DNA from 3 places in the Rhizobium sp. 10N414 genome. Region 3 is predicted to be linked to each of the others. Evidence: riboswitches for the same ligand, from Rfam matches in the RefSeq annotation. Region 3 holds a riboswitch; each other region holds the start of a gene.
The links. A riboswitch is a leader RNA that binds a small molecule or an ion and turns the genes downstream of it on or off. The one in region 3 is predicted to bind thiamine pyrophosphate.
Positions count from the first base shown of each region.

Region 1 (5,232 bases), on a different contig from region 3:
CTTCCGCCGCGACCTGCAGATCGTCTTTCAGGATCCTTATTCGACGCTCAACCCGCGCATGACGATCGGTGAGGCAGTCGGCGAACCGATCCTCTTCCACAAGCTCTGCACCAAAGCGGAGCTCAAGGACAAGATCGCCACCCTGCTGACCGACGTCGGCCTGCCGACGCGCTTTGCGCAGCGCTATCCGCATGAGCTGTCCGGCGGCCAGCGACAGCGCGTCGTCATCGCTCGCGCACTTGCCTGCCAGCCTAAATTCATCGTCTGCGACGAAGCGATCTCGGCGCTCGACGTCTCGATACAGGCGCAGATTATTAATCTCCTGCTCGATCTGCAGGAGAAGTATGGCCTGACTTACCTCTTCATCGCCCACGACCTGGCTGTTGTCCGACATATCAGTACCCGCGTCGGCGTCATGTATCTCGGCCGCCTGGCGGAACTTGCGACGCGCGAGGAGCTGTTCGAGAACCCGCTGCACCCTTACACCAAGGCACTGCTGTCAGCCGTTCCGGAAACCGATCCGGAGCTGGAGCGCACGCGCAAGCGCCAGATCCTGCAGGGCGACGTGCCGAGCCCGCTCAACCCACCGAGCGGCTGCCGCTTCCACTCGCGCTGCCCGATCGCCATGGACGTGTGCAGCAAGGTCGTGCCGGAATGGAAAGAAGCCAAGCCTGGCCATCTCGTCGCCTGCCACGCTGTCAACTCAGGACAGACTGAATGACGCTGAAGGTCGCGATCATCGCTGACGATTTGACCGGCGCGCTCGACACGGGAACCCCCTTTGTCGACGCCGGACTTTCCGTCGCTGTCGCGATCGACGTCGGGGCCATATCGGAAACGCTTGCGACCGGTAGCGAGGTCGTGGTGGTCAACACGGCTTCGAGAGCTCTCCCGGAGGAGGAAGCGGCAGGAAGGGTCAGCGCTGCGGCGAAGGCCCTTCTTGCCGCCTCGCCTCAAATCGTTCTGAAAAAGATCGACTCCCGGCTTAAGGGGAACGTTGCAGCGGAAAGCGCAGCTTTGGCTGCCTCCTTCGGTCACGAGGCAATCGTGGTGGCACCAGCCATTCCCGATCAAGAGCGTTTGACCCGCAACGGTCACGTCGTCGGTCGTGGTGTCGATCGGCCGCTGCCGATTGCCGAGCTTTTTGACGCAAGTGACACCGAGGTGCTGGTCCGCGATGCCGAAACGGACGGCGATCTCGACCAAGTGGTTGAGGCACACGACTGGACGAACGCCCTTGCCGTCGGCGCCCGCGGTATCGGAGCCGCACTTGCCCGCAAGATCGGGCAGCCGAACAGGACAAGCAAAGCGTTTGCCGCATCGAGCCGGACCGTCTTCGCCTTCGGCTCCCGCGACCCGATCACAACAGCACAAATGGCCAGGCTGGAAGGCACCGAATGCCTCGCCGCAACCATTGATGCCCCCATGGGAGCAGTGCCTCCCGAAGCGCGATTTGGCTTGCCGATTCTCCTTCGCTGCACCGGCGAAATCACCAGCGAGGCTGCGACAGTTGCCGACCGCTTCGCGAAAGGCGTAAAATCGGCCATAGAGATGACGCGCCCGGACATGCTGATGGTCGGCGGGGGCGATACGGCGCTCGCGGTTTTCCGCGCGCTCGGCATTCGGGTCCTGAGGCCGCAGGGCGAAATCGAGGCGGGTATTCCGTGGTTCGACGTCGTAACGGCAGACGGCCTGCTTTTCCGTTGCGCGGTGAAGTCCGGGGGCTTCGGTAATTCTGATAGTTTGGTAAGACTGATTGCACAGAATCAGGCGGCATAGGACATGCCGACGGGGAGAGTGAAGGTGGACGAAGGTAGCGGTGTATCGGCGAAAGCCCAGACGGCCTCGGCGGCCAAGCCGGAGCGCGGCAAGGCTGTCAAGCTGGTCGATCGCGTCTTCGACCAATTGCAGGAGCGTATCCGCTCGGGAAACTATCCGCCGGATTCGCGGCTTCCCGGTGAGCATGAGCTTGCATCGATGCTCGGCGTCTCGCGTCCGATCGTGCGCGACGCCTTGGCGCGGTTGCGCGATCAAGGTATCGTCTATGCCCGTCAGGGAGCCGGCACCTTCGTCAGCGCCCACGGTTCGCCGACGACGCAGCTCTCCTATTCTCCGGTGAAGACGATCGCCGACATCCAGCGCTGCTACGAGTTTCGCCTGACGATCGAGCCTGCCGCCGCCTACTTTGCTGCCAAGCGCCGTGACGAGGCGGCGATCCAGAAGATCGCGGCAGCACTCGCCGATCTGCGCGAGGCGACCAGTCACCAGCTTCATCGCACCGACGCCGACTTCACCTTCCATCGGGCCGTCACCGAAGCCGCCAACAACCACTACTACACGGCCTCGATCGACGCCCTGAAGGCTCACATCGCTGTCGGCATGCACCTTCACGGCCTATCGCTCCTTGGTCCGCGTCAGGGCCTCGAGCAGGTCTACGAGGAGCACAACAAGATCTACCTCGCCATCGTCGAAGGACGTGCGGAAGACGCGCGGGCTTTGATGAAGGCGCATCTTGAGGGTTCGCAGAGCCGCCTCTTCGAGGGCCGCGTTCTGGACCTTTCCATGTAGTTACGGCAGTCGGCTTGACAGCTTTGCTGCTCTGGCTCTAACCTTTTCGCATTCACCAGGGGGGTCCCGGCAAGGGGCTGAGATACTGCTATCGTGCGCAGTGACCCGTTGAACCTGATCCAGTTCATACTGGCGTAGGGACGGTGCAAGCGCTCGAAGGCATTGGATTCACGCGCGGAATCCGTGCCGGCGTCTTTTCATCATTCCGGCTGAGGACTGGGTCTCCAAACTTGAAACTTGGAGCCTCAAACCATGAATATTGCCGCAAAGACCATCACCCCGACCGTCACAACAGGGCCCCTACCGGCCTCTCGGAAAATCTACATCCCTGGGGACATTCACCCCGATGTCCGCGTGCCGATGCGCGAAATCAGCGTCCACCCGACATCGGGCGAGCCACCGGTCACGGTCTATGATTCCTCCGGCATCTATACGGTCGAAGGCGCTGACATCAGCATCGAGCAGGGGCTTCCGGAACTGCGCCGCAGCTGGGTACTCGCGCGCGGCGACGTCGAAGCCTATCGGGGTCGCCAGATGCGCCCCGAGGATAACGGCTTTGCCAGCGGCGAGCGGCTGACGCCGGAATTTCCCGCCAAGCGCCAACCGCTCCGCGCCAGGGACGGCAAGGCCGTGACCCAGCTCGCCTATGCGCGCGCCGGTATCATCACGCCCGAGATGGAGTTCATCGCCATCCGCGAAAATCTCGGCCGCAAGGCTAAGGCCGAGGCAATTGTGCGCGACGGTGAGAGCTTCGGCGCCCATATTCCCGATCACGTCACCCCGGAATTCGTCCGACAGGAAGTCGCCGCCGGCCGCGCCATCATCCCCGCCAACATCAACCACCCGGAAGCCGAGCCGATGATCATCGGCCGGAACTTCCTGGTGAAGATCAACGCCAATATCGGCAACTCCGCCGTCACCTCCTCGATGGCCGAAGAGGTCGAGAAAATGGTCTGGGCCGCGCGCTGGGGCGCCGACACCGTGATGGATCTCTCCACCGGCCGCAACATCCACAACATCCGCGAATGGATCATCCGCAACTCGCCGCTGCCGATCGGCACCGTGCCGCTCTATCAGGCGCTGGAGAAGGTCGAGGGTATCGCCGAGAACCTGACCTGGGAGGTCTATCGCGATACACTCATCGAGCAGGCGGAGCAGGGCGTCGACTATTTCACGATCCATGCCGGCGTGCGGCTTCACTACATCCCACTTACGGTCAACCGCGTCACCGGCATCGTTTCACGCGGCGGCTCTATCATGGCCAAGTGGTGTCTTCATCACCATCGCGAAAGCTTCCTTTACGAGCATTTCGAGGAGATCTGCGACATCTGCCGCGCCTATGACGTCTCCTTCTCGCTCGGCGACGGCCTGCGTCCGGGTTCGATTGCCGACGCCAACGACGCCGCACAATTCGCCGAGCTGGAGACCCTCGGCGAACTGACGAAGATCGCCTGGGCCAAGGACTGCCAAGTCATGATCGAGGGCCCAGGCCATGTCCCGATGCACAAGATCAAGGAAAACATGGACAAGCAGCTCGCCGTCTGCGGCGAGGCGCCTTTCTACACGCTGGGACCACTGACGACAGATATCGCCCCGGGCTATGACCACATCACTTCGGGCATCGGTGCTGCGATGATTGGCTGGTTCGGTACGGCGATGCTTTGCTACGTCACCCCGAAGGAGCATCTGGGTCTCCCCGACCGCAACGACGTGAAGACCGGCGTCATCACCTACAAGATCGCCGCCCACGCTGCCGATCTCGCCAAGGGTCACCCGGCAGCTCAATCTCGCGATGATGCGCTGTCGCGCGCCCGCTTCGAATTCCGATGGGAGGATCAATTCAACCTGTCGCTCGATCCGGAGACGGCCCGCAGCTTCCACGACGAGACGCTGCCGAAGGAAGCGCACAAGGTGGCGCACTTCTGCTCCATGTGTGGCCCGAAGTTCTGCTCGATGCGGATTTCGCACGACATCCGCGCTGAAGCGCAGAAAGAAGGGCTCGACGCCATGGCGGCGAAATACCGCGAGGGTGGCGATCTCTATATGCCGATCGATATCATCCAAGAGTCGCGTGACTGAGATGCATGTCCTCGTCAAAGGGGCCGGCGTTGCCGGCCTCACGGTCGCGCACGAACTCACTCTTCGCAGTGCTGACGTCACCGTTATGGATCCGAATCCAGATTTCGGCCAGGCAGCCTCATGGCTCGCGGGCGGCATGCTGGCACCGTGGTGTGAGCGTGAAGGCGCGGACGAAGCCGTCTTGCTGCGTGGCCGCGGTGCCATCGATCGGTGGGACATGATGCTGCCCGGCGAGGTACACCGAAACGGCACGCTGGTCGTTGCCCCCGCGCGCGACCAGGGTGAACTCGATCGCTTTGCCAGCCGCACCAGCGGCCATGAATGGCTGGGCGAGGAGCAGATCGGCCCATTGGAGCCGGCTCTCGCAGGCCGCTTCAGGCGGGCCCTGTTCTTCCCGCTGGAAGGACATCTCGATCCGAGACGAGTGCTGGGTCTGCTGCGAGAAAAGCTCGCCGCCCGGGGCGTAGCATTCATCGGCCAAGTGGCCGAGACCACCGGCTACGACGACATCGTCGATTGCACGGGCGCAGCACGCATCGGGCAAACGAGCGGGCTTCGCGGCGTGCGCGGCGAAATGCTCTATCT
Region 1 is NZ_JBFTIN010000010.1:84,595-89,826, forward strand. Features, by position in the region: gene AC1DE4_RS12065 (ABC transporter ATP-binding protein) at 1-721, shown strand, start outside; gene AC1DE4_RS12070 (four-carbon acid sugar kinase family protein) at 718-1,779, shown strand; gene AC1DE4_RS12075 (FadR/GntR family transcriptional regulator) at 1,798-2,568, shown strand; TPP riboswitch at 2,616-2,727, shown strand; gene thiC (phosphomethylpyrimidine synthase ThiC) at 2,821-4,647, shown strand; gene thiO (glycine oxidase ThiO) at 4,649-5,232, shown strand, end outside.
Region 1: it holds a riboswitch for thiamine pyrophosphate, as region 3 does, so the genes downstream of both, thiC (phosphomethylpyrimidine synthase ThiC) here and thiM (hydroxyethylthiazole kinase) in region 3, are expected to answer to the same signal.

Region 2 (5,232 bases), on a different contig from region 3:
GCCGCAAGCTTCTGCGTCCGATGCTCGTGGACGATGAAAGCCGGCTCAAGGACACGCATCACAAAGGGCAGCGACATCAACGCGTTGATGGCGACAATCAGCAGCGGAGCGACAGCACTCACGTCACTGACATTTCTCAAGGCAAGGAACCAACCGGTCGCAAGGACGATTGGCGGCACGAGCAACACCAGCGACGACGCGCCGCCCATGGCGGCAAAAAGAAGCCTCCTGCCGAAGGTCCCTGAACCCCGGAGAAGCGCCGCGCGGCGCGCGCTCACCAACGTCATCGAAATCAGCAAAGCGAGAGCCGCCGCGGAGATCGAGATAGCCAGGCTGGTCGCAGCCGATTGCCAGAAGATGGGCTCGCGCAAGAGCTTCATCAGATCGGACCGCAGGCCGGCCAGGACCACAGACATTAAAGGGAGCGCTAGAAACAGCGTGGCAAGCAGCAGGACGCCACCATCCGCAAGCCGCGCGCCCGGTAGTCGCCCATCCGGACGCCCGACAGGCTTGCCAACTGTCATCCCTTCGTCCTCGGGAGCGGGGAGAAGCGACAGGGCTCCGAGGATCATTGATGTAAGTACGATCTGAAGCAGGGAAAGCGTAACGGCCCGGCCAGGGTCGAAATCGAAGCGCAGGGACTGATAGATGGCAACCTCGACCGTCGTTGCCGCAGGGCCACCACCCAACATCAGCACAAGCGTGAAGCTCGTGGCGCACAGCATGAAAATCAGGCCGGCGATACCGGGGACGACCGAGCGCAGGACCGGCCATTCGATGAAGCGAAAAGTCGAGCCGGAGCGCATGCCCAAGCCACTCGCCATCAGCCAATATTCCGATGGCACACGGTCCAGTGCGGCCAGCATCAGGCGGGCCGCCAGTGGCATGTTGAAGAAGACATGCGCCAGCAGGATCCCCGAGAGCCCGTATATGCTGACCGGTTCCGCCAGGCCGAACTTAAGCAGCGCCGAGTTCATGATGCCCTGCCGCCCCCAGATACCGATCAATCCGAGCGCCCCAATCAGAACCGGAAGCCCCATCGGCACGGCCATCAGCCTGATAATCCAGATACGGCCGGGGAAATGCCGTTGACGCGCCAGGGCTTGCGCGACCGGAATGGCAAAAACGATGGAGAGCGCGGTGGAGAGCACGGCCTGCAACAGCGTGAAACGCAATATCCGCAGGATGTACGGTTCAAACACGGTCGCAAGAATCGACGAACCGCCGCTCGAGAGAAGCAAAGCAAGGACCGCAAGGCCGACGAAAGCGATAATGCCGGCGAGGCTCGCGGCCCCGCCCAGCATCGCCCGTCGCATCTCTGCCTTGGTCAAAAGCATCAGTTCATGCTCATGGCAGCCAGCCACTCGTCGATCCAGGCTTTGCGATTCTCGGCAACTTCGTCAGAGCTCATCAGAAAGGTCTTTGATGGCTTCACGAGCTTGCCGAACGCATCCGGCAGCGGTTGCGATGTCGCGGAAACCGGCATCATCCAGTTGTTGGTCGGAATGGTGTCCTGGAAGCCCGGCGTCACCATGAATTTCAGGAAATCGCGCGCAAGTTCCTTGTCAGGCGCATTCTTCAGCAGTCCGGCCACTTCGATCTGTATGTAATGGCCCTCTGAAAATGCAGCGGCCTGGTAGCGGTCCGTATTCTCCGCGACCATGTGATAGGCAGGCGATGTCGTGTAGGAAAGCACCATCGGTACTTCCCCCTTGGTGAACAGCCCATAGGCCTCTGACCAACCGGGCGTTACCGTCAAAACCCGCTTCTTGAGTTTTGCCCAGGCCTCCGGCGCCTTGTCGCCGTAGACGGATTTTACCCACAACAGGAGACCGAGCCCGGGCGTCGAGGTGCGCGGGTCCTCGATGACGATCTTCTGCGAAGGGTCGCCTTCGACTAGGTCCTTCATGCTTTGCGGCGGGTTCTTGATCGTCTGGGTATCGTAGATGACGGCGAAGTGGCCATAGTCGTACGGCACGAATACATCGTCCTTGTAGTCGCCCGGCACCTTGAGCCCGCCGACATCGATACCGCTCGCATCGAACAGGCCGGTCGCCTTCGCTTCCGTGGTCAGGTTCGTATCCAAGCCAAGCACGATATCTGCCTTCGTGCCGGCGCCTTCGAGCTTAAGACGCGACAACAGTGCCACGCCATCCGCCACGCTGACGAAATTGACATTGCAGCCGCAGGTCTTCTCGAACGCTTCCTTGACCTTCGGCCCCGGACCCCATTCGGATATGAAGCTTTCATAAGTGTAGACGGTAAGCGTCTTGTCTGCCGCCTGCGCGCCGGCGCCGGTCAGGGTTGCAGTCGCGATGAAGATCGTGGCAAGCAACGAACGGCTCGGGAATTTGAATTTGAACATGGCACCTCTCCTCTGGTTTGCTTGAAGGGGAAAAGGGCGGTGCCAGATGTCACGCGTCTAATCCCTCCGCCGGTGTTAGCCGGATCAGGTTCCGCGGGTTGGCTTTCAGCCTCTCAGCCGCGTGCCTGATGGCACGGGCACCCCGTTAGAGCGCTTGAGATGTATCGCCACGCTAGGCGTCTTGCAAGGGGCGGCCCTTGGGCCGCCATTGGCATTTACTCGGCGGCTTCGGCACTTGCCGCCGGTCGCACCTCTACCACGCGTGGCAACTGCGTGGGTTTCAGCATCAAGGCAGCACAAAGGCCGATGAGAGCGATCGCGCACGAAGCGATGAAAAGCGGCGTGAACGCATTGGCATAGACGTCGGCGACGGCCTGCCGCACCTGCTCCGGCAACGCCGCGAGCATCTTTGGCGTCAGCTGCTCGATATCGGTCACGCCGGGAATGGAGAGTCCGGTCTTACCGAGCTGCGAGCCGATGATCGCACCATAAATGGAGATGGCAATCGATGCACCGCCCATGCGTGACAGCGTCACTGATCCCGTTGCGGCGCCGACGTCGCGCGCCGGAGCGGCATTCTGGACGCCGATGACCGGGACCTGCTGTGCTAGGCCGACGCCGAAGCCGTGGAGAGCCATCACCGCCCCGATCACCATGACCGGTGTTCCGACATGAACCTGAGTGAGCAGCACAAACGCGATGGCACTGCAGGTCAGGCTTGCGATCGCGAACGGCTTGTAGCGCCCGGTGATGGAGATGATGCGGCCCGCAGAGAGCGACCCGCAGACGATGCCGCCGGTCAGAAGAATGAAGAAGGCCCCGGCCGCGGACGGCGAAAGGCCGGTCGTCGTCTGCAGGAACAATGCGAAATAATTGACCATGCCGATGCCGATCGCGCCACTCATGATTGACATGATGAGCAGCAGGCTGAATGTCGAATTGCGAAACAGCGACAGGGGAACGATCGGCTCCGCGGCGCGACACTCGACGAAGATCCAACCGATCGCCGCCGCTACACCGAGCGCCATGATCGCCAGGCTTTGAGGAGCGACAAGCGAGCCGAAAACCTGAGAGCCATCGGCGGCGAGAACGATGCTTGCCGTCGTCAAGGCGAGCAGCAGGGCGCCGGCGTAATCGATCTTCGGACGGCGGTTGGGCTTCCGGTAGGGCAGCATCAAAGCCAGACCGACAAGGACGACGAAACCGATCGGAACATTGACGAGGAAGATCGAGCGCCAGCCGAAAAGATCGCTCATTGCCCCGCCAAGGACGGGTCCGATAGCGCCCGAGGCCATCAGAACGAGGCTGGAATAGCTCTGGTACCGCGCCCGTTCGCGCGGCTCGAAGAGGTCCGCGTTGACGGCGAAGATCGAGACCATGATCCCGCCTCCGCCAAGTCCCTGCAGCACGCGGGCCGCAATCAGCGTGTTCATGGATACCGCCAGTCCGCAGACGGCGGAACCGACCGTGAAGATCATGATCGCGGCCATCATTACATACTTGCGGCCGAAGAGATCACCGAGCTTGCCATAGAGCGGCATCACCGCGCTCACGGCGAGAAGATAGGCGGAGCCGACCCAGCTGAACCGCTCGAGGTGGCCGAACTCGCCGACGATCGTCGGCAAAGCCGTTGCGACGATCTGGTTGTCGAGTGTCGCCATGAACATGGCCGCCATCAGGAAAAGGAAGAGGATGAACCGCCGGCGGTGATCCGTCACAAGCGGCGCCGCGGCAATTTGAGTATCCATGAAGCGTCGTTCCATATTGGGGAGTGGCTTATTTATGTGCTGTTAGCATATATTTGTCAATGTCACTTGATTGACAATGGCATATTTTCAATTGACGCCTGAGATGCTATGTTTCCGCAATGAACGAGAGCTTGACGAATCTGACCGATACTGACGCCGAGACGCACGAGCCGGACATCCTGCGCATTGGGCAAAGCATGACCCGTATGCGTCTCATGACCGGGCGGAGACTGATCGGTCGGCTCGCGATCCAAAGTGTCGCACCGGGCCTCGAGCTGTCACACCTCGACGTGCTGGACGCTGTGCGGCGTGCACATGAGGCTGGCGACGTAACGGTTGGGACGATTGCCGAGATGATGCGGATCGACCCCTCGCGCGCAAGCCGCATCGTCGCTGAAATGGTGGGGCGGAATATTCTGCGGCGAAAGGCATCTCAGGCGGATGCGCGGCGGATCATCGTCGTGATGACGCCGCTCGGGCAGAGGCTGCTGTCGGAAATACGCGCGCAGAAGCTCGCATTCGTTTCCGAAGTGGTCAAAGACTGGAAGCCGGAGGAGATCGAGGCGTTCGGAGAGCTATTCGAGAAGTTCATTTCCGGCTTCGAAAGTGTTTTTGAGGCTCGCGTCAAGGATATCGCTGACGAAGCCTGAGCCGCGGCCCTTTCCCTTCCCCCCTGGTTTGCGCTATGGGCAGTGCCCATGAGCCAATCCACCTTCACCATTCTGCTTGGCGGCGAGTTGCAGATGACCGACCGCCTGCGACATGCCATCTCGGGCAGCCGTTTCATAGCCGCCGATGGTGGCATGCGTCATGCGGCAGCGCTCGGCGTCGTTCCGGAATTGTGGGTCGGCGATTTCGATTCCACGCCGGCGGATCTCGAAGCCGCTTTTCCTGACGTCCCCAGGCAACCTTATCCCGCTGCCAAGGCCTCAACCGACGGCGAGATTGCGGTTGCGGAAGCGGTCGCCCGCGGCGCGAAACACCTCGTCTTGGCCGGCGCCCTTGCAGGCGAACGTTCCGACCATGCCATCCAGCACCTGCTCTATGCCGTCAGCCTGGCGGAGCAGGGTTATGACGTACTGCTCACGTCTGGCAGCGAAGAGGCTGTGCCGCTGATTT
Region 2 is NZ_JBFTIN010000010.1:121,600-126,831, forward strand. Features, by position in the region: gene thiP (thiamine/thiamine pyrophosphate ABC transporter permease ThiP) at 1-1,337, opposite strand, end outside; gene thiB (thiamine ABC transporter substrate binding subunit) at 1,337-2,365, opposite strand; TPP riboswitch at 2,410-2,520, opposite strand; gene AC1DE4_RS12245 (MDR family MFS transporter) at 2,581-4,113, opposite strand; gene AC1DE4_RS12250 (MarR family winged helix-turn-helix transcriptional regulator) at 4,233-4,763, shown strand; gene AC1DE4_RS12255 (thiamine diphosphokinase) at 4,812-5,232, shown strand, end outside.
Region 2: it holds a riboswitch for thiamine pyrophosphate, as region 3 does, so the genes downstream of both, thiB (thiamine ABC transporter substrate binding subunit) here and thiM (hydroxyethylthiazole kinase) in region 3, are expected to answer to the same signal.

Region 3 (5,232 bases):
GGTCGCCTTTGGCCTCGGCATGAGCATTCTCTTGTTCAGGAATTATTTTCGCAACCTCCCGGAAGAATTGTTCCAGGCTGCCATCGTCGACGGCTGCGGCTACATCCGGTTTTTCTGGCACATCTCGCTGCCGCTCTCGCGGCCGATCATTGCAACGGTCAGCATCATCTCCTTTGTCGGCAGCTGGAACAGCTACATCCTGCCGCTGATCATGCTGAATTCGGAGACGATGTATCCCTGGCCGCTCGGCATCATGGTTTATCGCGGCGAGTTCGGCACTGCCTGGCAGCTGGTGCTCGCTTTCATCACGCTGACAATCATGCCAACGATCATCGTCTTCTTCCTGGCGCAGAAGCACATCATCGCCGGCTTGACCGCGGGTGCGGTCAAGTCCTGAGGTGGCTTTGCCTCAGCCGAAGACGAGTCCGCCGTCGACGATGAGGTTCTGCCCGGTAACGGCGCGTGCCCAGGGGCTTGCGAAAAACAGGACCGCGTCGGCCATTTCCTCTGGCGTCGTCACTTGCCGGAGGGGCGTGCTTGCCGCAATCAGATCGAAGACCGCATCCGGTGTGGCGCTGCTCGCTTCAGTGGCGCGCAGCAAGCCGCCCGAGACCATGTTGACGGTAATGCCTGATGGGCCCAGCTCTGCGGCCGCCGTGCGGGTCAAGGACAGAAGCGCACCCTTGGCAGCCGTGTAGTCATGGTAGGGCACCACCGGGTTCTGGAAGAGATTGGTGCCGATCGTGATGATCCGCCCAAAACCGGCAGTGGCCATGTCCGGGCGGGCGGCCTGGATCAGGTTCAGCGCCCCCTTCACGGCCGTATCGAGCTGTGATGTCATTTCACCCCAGGTCAATTGGTCGAGCTTCGATCGGGCGTCTCCGTTGAAGCTGAAGTCGGTCAGGGCATTGTGCACGACTGTCGTCGGCGCACCGAGTGTATCCTTGACCTCGGCCACCATGCGCTTGACGGCCTCGCTGTCGCGGACATCCGCCTGGAAGGCTCGGGCACGATCACCCAACGACGCGGCAAGCGCCTCGGCCTCGATGCGGCTGTTGCGGTAGTTGATTGCGACCTTCGCGCCTTGGCGGGCAAAGGCAGCAGCGATGGCGGCGCCCAGGCCACGCCCGGCCCCGGTGATGATGACGGTCTGTTCGCTGATCGCCAAACTCATCTCGAATGTCCTTCTTTCAACTTCCAAAGCTCATGAAAATGCTGAACCGGCCCGTGCCCGGAACCGACAGAAAGCGTATCCGCCTGCGCGACGGCATGGGCGAGGTAGCTTTTCGCATCCGCCACTGCCTCGGGCAGCGTCGCCCCCTTCGCGAGCTCGGCGGCAAGCGCGCTCGATAGCGTGCAGCCGGTGCCATGCGTGTTCGAAGTCGGTACCCGGAGCGCCTCGAACCAGCTCACCCCCGTGGCTGTCGCCAGGACATCAGGGCTCTCCTGGCTTGGCAGATGACCGCCCTTGACCAGCACCGCCTCCGGGCCAAGAGCACGCAGGCTTTGCGCCTGCTCAGCCATGTCCGCGCGGGTATCGGCCGTCGGTCCATGCAGGAGTGCTGCCGCTTCCGGAAGATTGGGAGTAAGCAGCGTCGCAAGCGGCAGCAGCCGCCGGGTGAGGACGTCGACCGCAGACCGATCGAGGAGGCTAGCCCCGCCCTTGGCGACCATGACAGGATCAAGAACGACCGGAATGCCCTTGTGGGGTTCGATCGCATCGGCGACAGCGTTGGCGATTTCGGCATTGGCAATCATGCCGATCTTGATTGCATCAACACGGACATCGGCAAACACTGCCTTGATCTGGTCGGCGACGAAGGCAGCCGGAACCAGATGGACCCCGCAAACGCCCTGTGTGTTTTGCGCCGTCAGCGCGGTCAGCACCGCCATGCCGTAGACACCGCGGGCAGAGAAGGCCTTCAGGTCCGCCTGGATTCCGGCGCCGCCAGAAGGATCGGATCCGGCAATGGAGAGAACGTTTCGGATCATCGGTGAACCTTTCTGATGTTTTCCGCGATCTCGCGAGCCGCCGCCTCAGGGTCACGCGTGCCGCATATCGCAGAGACGACGGCAAGACCGTCAGCCCCAGCAGCAAAGACATCCCCGACATGAGCCGCCTTCAGCCCGCCGATTGCGACTGCGGGAACGGGGCAGACGCGCACGAGGCGAGCAAGGCCAGCGAAACCGGTCGGCTCCTTGTGATCCGCCTTCGTTGATGTCGCAAAGACCGGGCCGATACCCGCGTAGTCGACGATTGCCGCATCGACCCCCGCGGCCAGCGCCTCGGTCTCAACGGAGAGGCCAAGGATCATATCGTCTCCAATCCGCGCGCGGGCAGTTGGCGCATCCATGTCCTCTTGCCCGATGTGCAGACCGTCAGCACCAATTGCGACGGCAGCCTCCACGTCATCGTTGACGATGAGCAAGGCACCGGTGCCAGACAAAGCCACCTTGAGCGCCCGACCTGTTTCGATCATCAGGGCTGTATCGGCTTGCTTGTCGCGCAGCTGGACAACCGTCGCTCCGCCAGCAACAGCCGCCCGCGCGGTCTCCACCATGCCGAAGCCGGCACAAAGACCGGGATCGAGGACAAGATAAAGGGAAAGGTCGATGGTCCTCATGCGGAACGCACCCTCGCATGGCGATCGAGGAGCGGGGCGTCAAGCGCTGCAAGCGCATCGAGAAACGCCGGAGAAAACGAACCCGGGCCTTCTGCCCTGCTGGCTGCCATCTCGCCGGCAACAGCAAAGGTCGTAAGCGCTGCAACCGTTGCCTCGAACGGTGCGGCAGGGCGGATCGCCGTGAATGCTCCGACGAGGCAGGTCAGTGCGCAACCGAGCGCGGTCACCTTAGGCATCAAGGCCGACCCGCCTTCAATCCAGGCAGCTCGTTCACCGTCGGTGACGAAATCGACGACGCCGGTTACCGCGACCGTTGCACCGTGTGTCCTGGCAAGCAGCCGGGCGGATTCCTCGGCCTGTTCGACCCCGTCACGACTGTCCACCCCCTGGCCCCGGCTTTCGCCACCGGCAAGGGCGATGATCTCGGAGGCGTTGCCGCGAATGACCGTCGGACCGAGCTCCAGCAGCCGATCAACGGCTGCCCGGCGGAAGCCGGTGGCATAATGGGCGACCGGATCGAGGACCCATGGCTTGCCGGACTGGCTGGCGGCGAGGGCTGCCGCCTCCATGCCGCGCAACCAGGATGGCGACAGTGTGCCGATGTTGATTGTCAGTGCGCCTGCGATCGCCGCAAACTCGCCAGCCTCTTCTTCCGCATGCACCATGGCGGGAGACGCGCCGGCGGCCAGAAGCACATTGGCTGCGATGTTCATGGCAACGAAGTTGGTGATGCAGTGCACGAGCGGCGGTTGCGCGCGCAACTCGCTCAGCAGTATTCCCGGTAAGGTCTGATCTTGCATGGTGCGCCTTTCGATGGGGAGAAAGGCGCGGGGACTGACGCAGGAGGCGAAACGTCCCGAGCGACTCCCTCCGCCGGCATTATCCGGTTCAGGTTCAAAGGGTACTTCTCAGCCCATCTTCGAGGGCGCCCCTGTCTCTCATTGCCTTCTTCTCGCAGAGAAGAACGCGCCTGTCATCCAAAAAATGGATATATCGCCAGGTGAACCCGGCGATGCCGGGAAACGCCCTGGAGGAGGCGCGCGGCGTCGACCTCGACGTCATCGGGCTCCGGCTCCGGCACGGAAATGAGATCCGATCGATACGCCGGGCCATTGGATCCGCTCCCAGCTGCTGGTCATGCGAACTCCCGTGCGCAGGTCCAGGGTCGCGCCTGTGACAAGCTGGACAGATCATATGCCGGGGCCTAGTGTTCTGAAATGTTGGGATGTCGTCTTCTTCTCTTCGCTTTGGTCTTGCTGTTCGGATGGACAGCAGGCGCGCAGCAGATGCCCTGTCCCTTTGAATATCCAGACACGCCGGTCAACCGGTCTCGCGGGGTTGTCGGCTGCTCCCTGCAGTGCGATCAGAAGCTCACTTGTCCAGGCCAGCAGGCGATCGAGCCACAAAAGCTCCCTTCGGCGCAGGCTCCCGGCAATGCGGTCAATTCGAGTGGAACTTGTCCAGATGGGAAAAACTGGGATTCGAGAAGGAAAACTTGCGTCGCGTGCGCCGCGGGGGCGTCGTGGGATGCCAAGCGCTCGACCTGTTCCTGTGGGGCCGGCCGGTTCGTTGACCCGAAGACAAAGCGCTGCGTCAGTTGTCCCGAAAACTGGGGTTGGGAAAAAGGGAGGTGCCTGTGCACTCGCAGCTTGAAATCCACGTTGGCGGGAAAGTCCTGCTCGCCCAAGCAGCCGGTCTGCAGGACCGACAGCGTTTGGGATGCCGGAAACAAGCATTGTGTGGCAGTGAAGCTGCGGAAGCCGAAGGCGTAGTTCGAGATGGATAGACGGCTCCAGACCCCGAATTGAGCTTGTCGTAGATCGTTCGTCCTGCCCTAGGGCATGGGCGCGAATTGCACGTAACATCCGCGTCGTTTCTGTGAGAGTACGTCACCAAGGCCCGGCCACCGTAAGGTGCTTGCGTTTCAATGAGGGAACCGGAACGTGATTGCTGCCCGTACTGTTCGGACACTTGCACCTTTGCTCGTCGCGGCAGTTCTTGCCAGCTGCGGTCATCCAAGCGGCGTCATGGCCCCTGTTGCGCTATCAGCGGCAACGCAGAATACCTCAAAGGTCAGCATGCTGGTCGCAACCACGCGCGAACCTTCCGGCGACCCGGCGACACTCTTCACCGGCGAACGCAGCCCGAAGCCCTACCTGACGGCGGTTGACGTCTCCATTCCGGCGAAACGGGCCACAGGCACAGTCCAATGGCCGAAACATCTGCCGCCCAATCCCGCGACCGATTTTGCGGTGACCAGCGTCAAGGAGATCGACACCGTTCCAGAGGGGCGCGCCTGGTTCCACCAGAACATCCAAGGCGGGCATGCGCTGGTCTTTATCCACGGCTTCAACAACAAGTATGAGGATTCCGTCTTCCGTCTGGCCCAGATCGTCCACGATTCAGGGATGCAGGCGACCCCTATCCTGTTCACTTGGCCGTCACGCGCGCAGCTCACCGCCTATCAATACGACAAGGAAAGCACCAACTATTCACGCACGGCGCTCGAGCAGGCGCTGCGGACGCTAGCCGCCGACCCCGACGTCAAGGACATCACGATCCTCGCTCATTCGATGGGCACCTGGCTCACCATGGAATCCCTGCGGCA
Region 3 is NZ_JBFTIN010000027.1:78,011-83,242, forward strand. Features, by position in the region: gene AC1DE4_RS21950 (carbohydrate ABC transporter permease) at 1-397, shown strand, start outside; gene AC1DE4_RS21955 (3-oxoacyl-ACP reductase) at 410-1,174, opposite strand; gene thiD (bifunctional hydroxymethylpyrimidine kinase/phosphomethylpyrimidine kinase) at 1,171-1,992, opposite strand; gene thiE (thiamine phosphate synthase) at 1,989-2,624, opposite strand; gene thiM (hydroxyethylthiazole kinase) at 2,621-3,424, opposite strand; TPP riboswitch at 3,473-3,567, opposite strand; partial or broken gene AC1DE4_RS21975 (alpha/beta hydrolase) at 4,652-5,232, shown strand, end outside.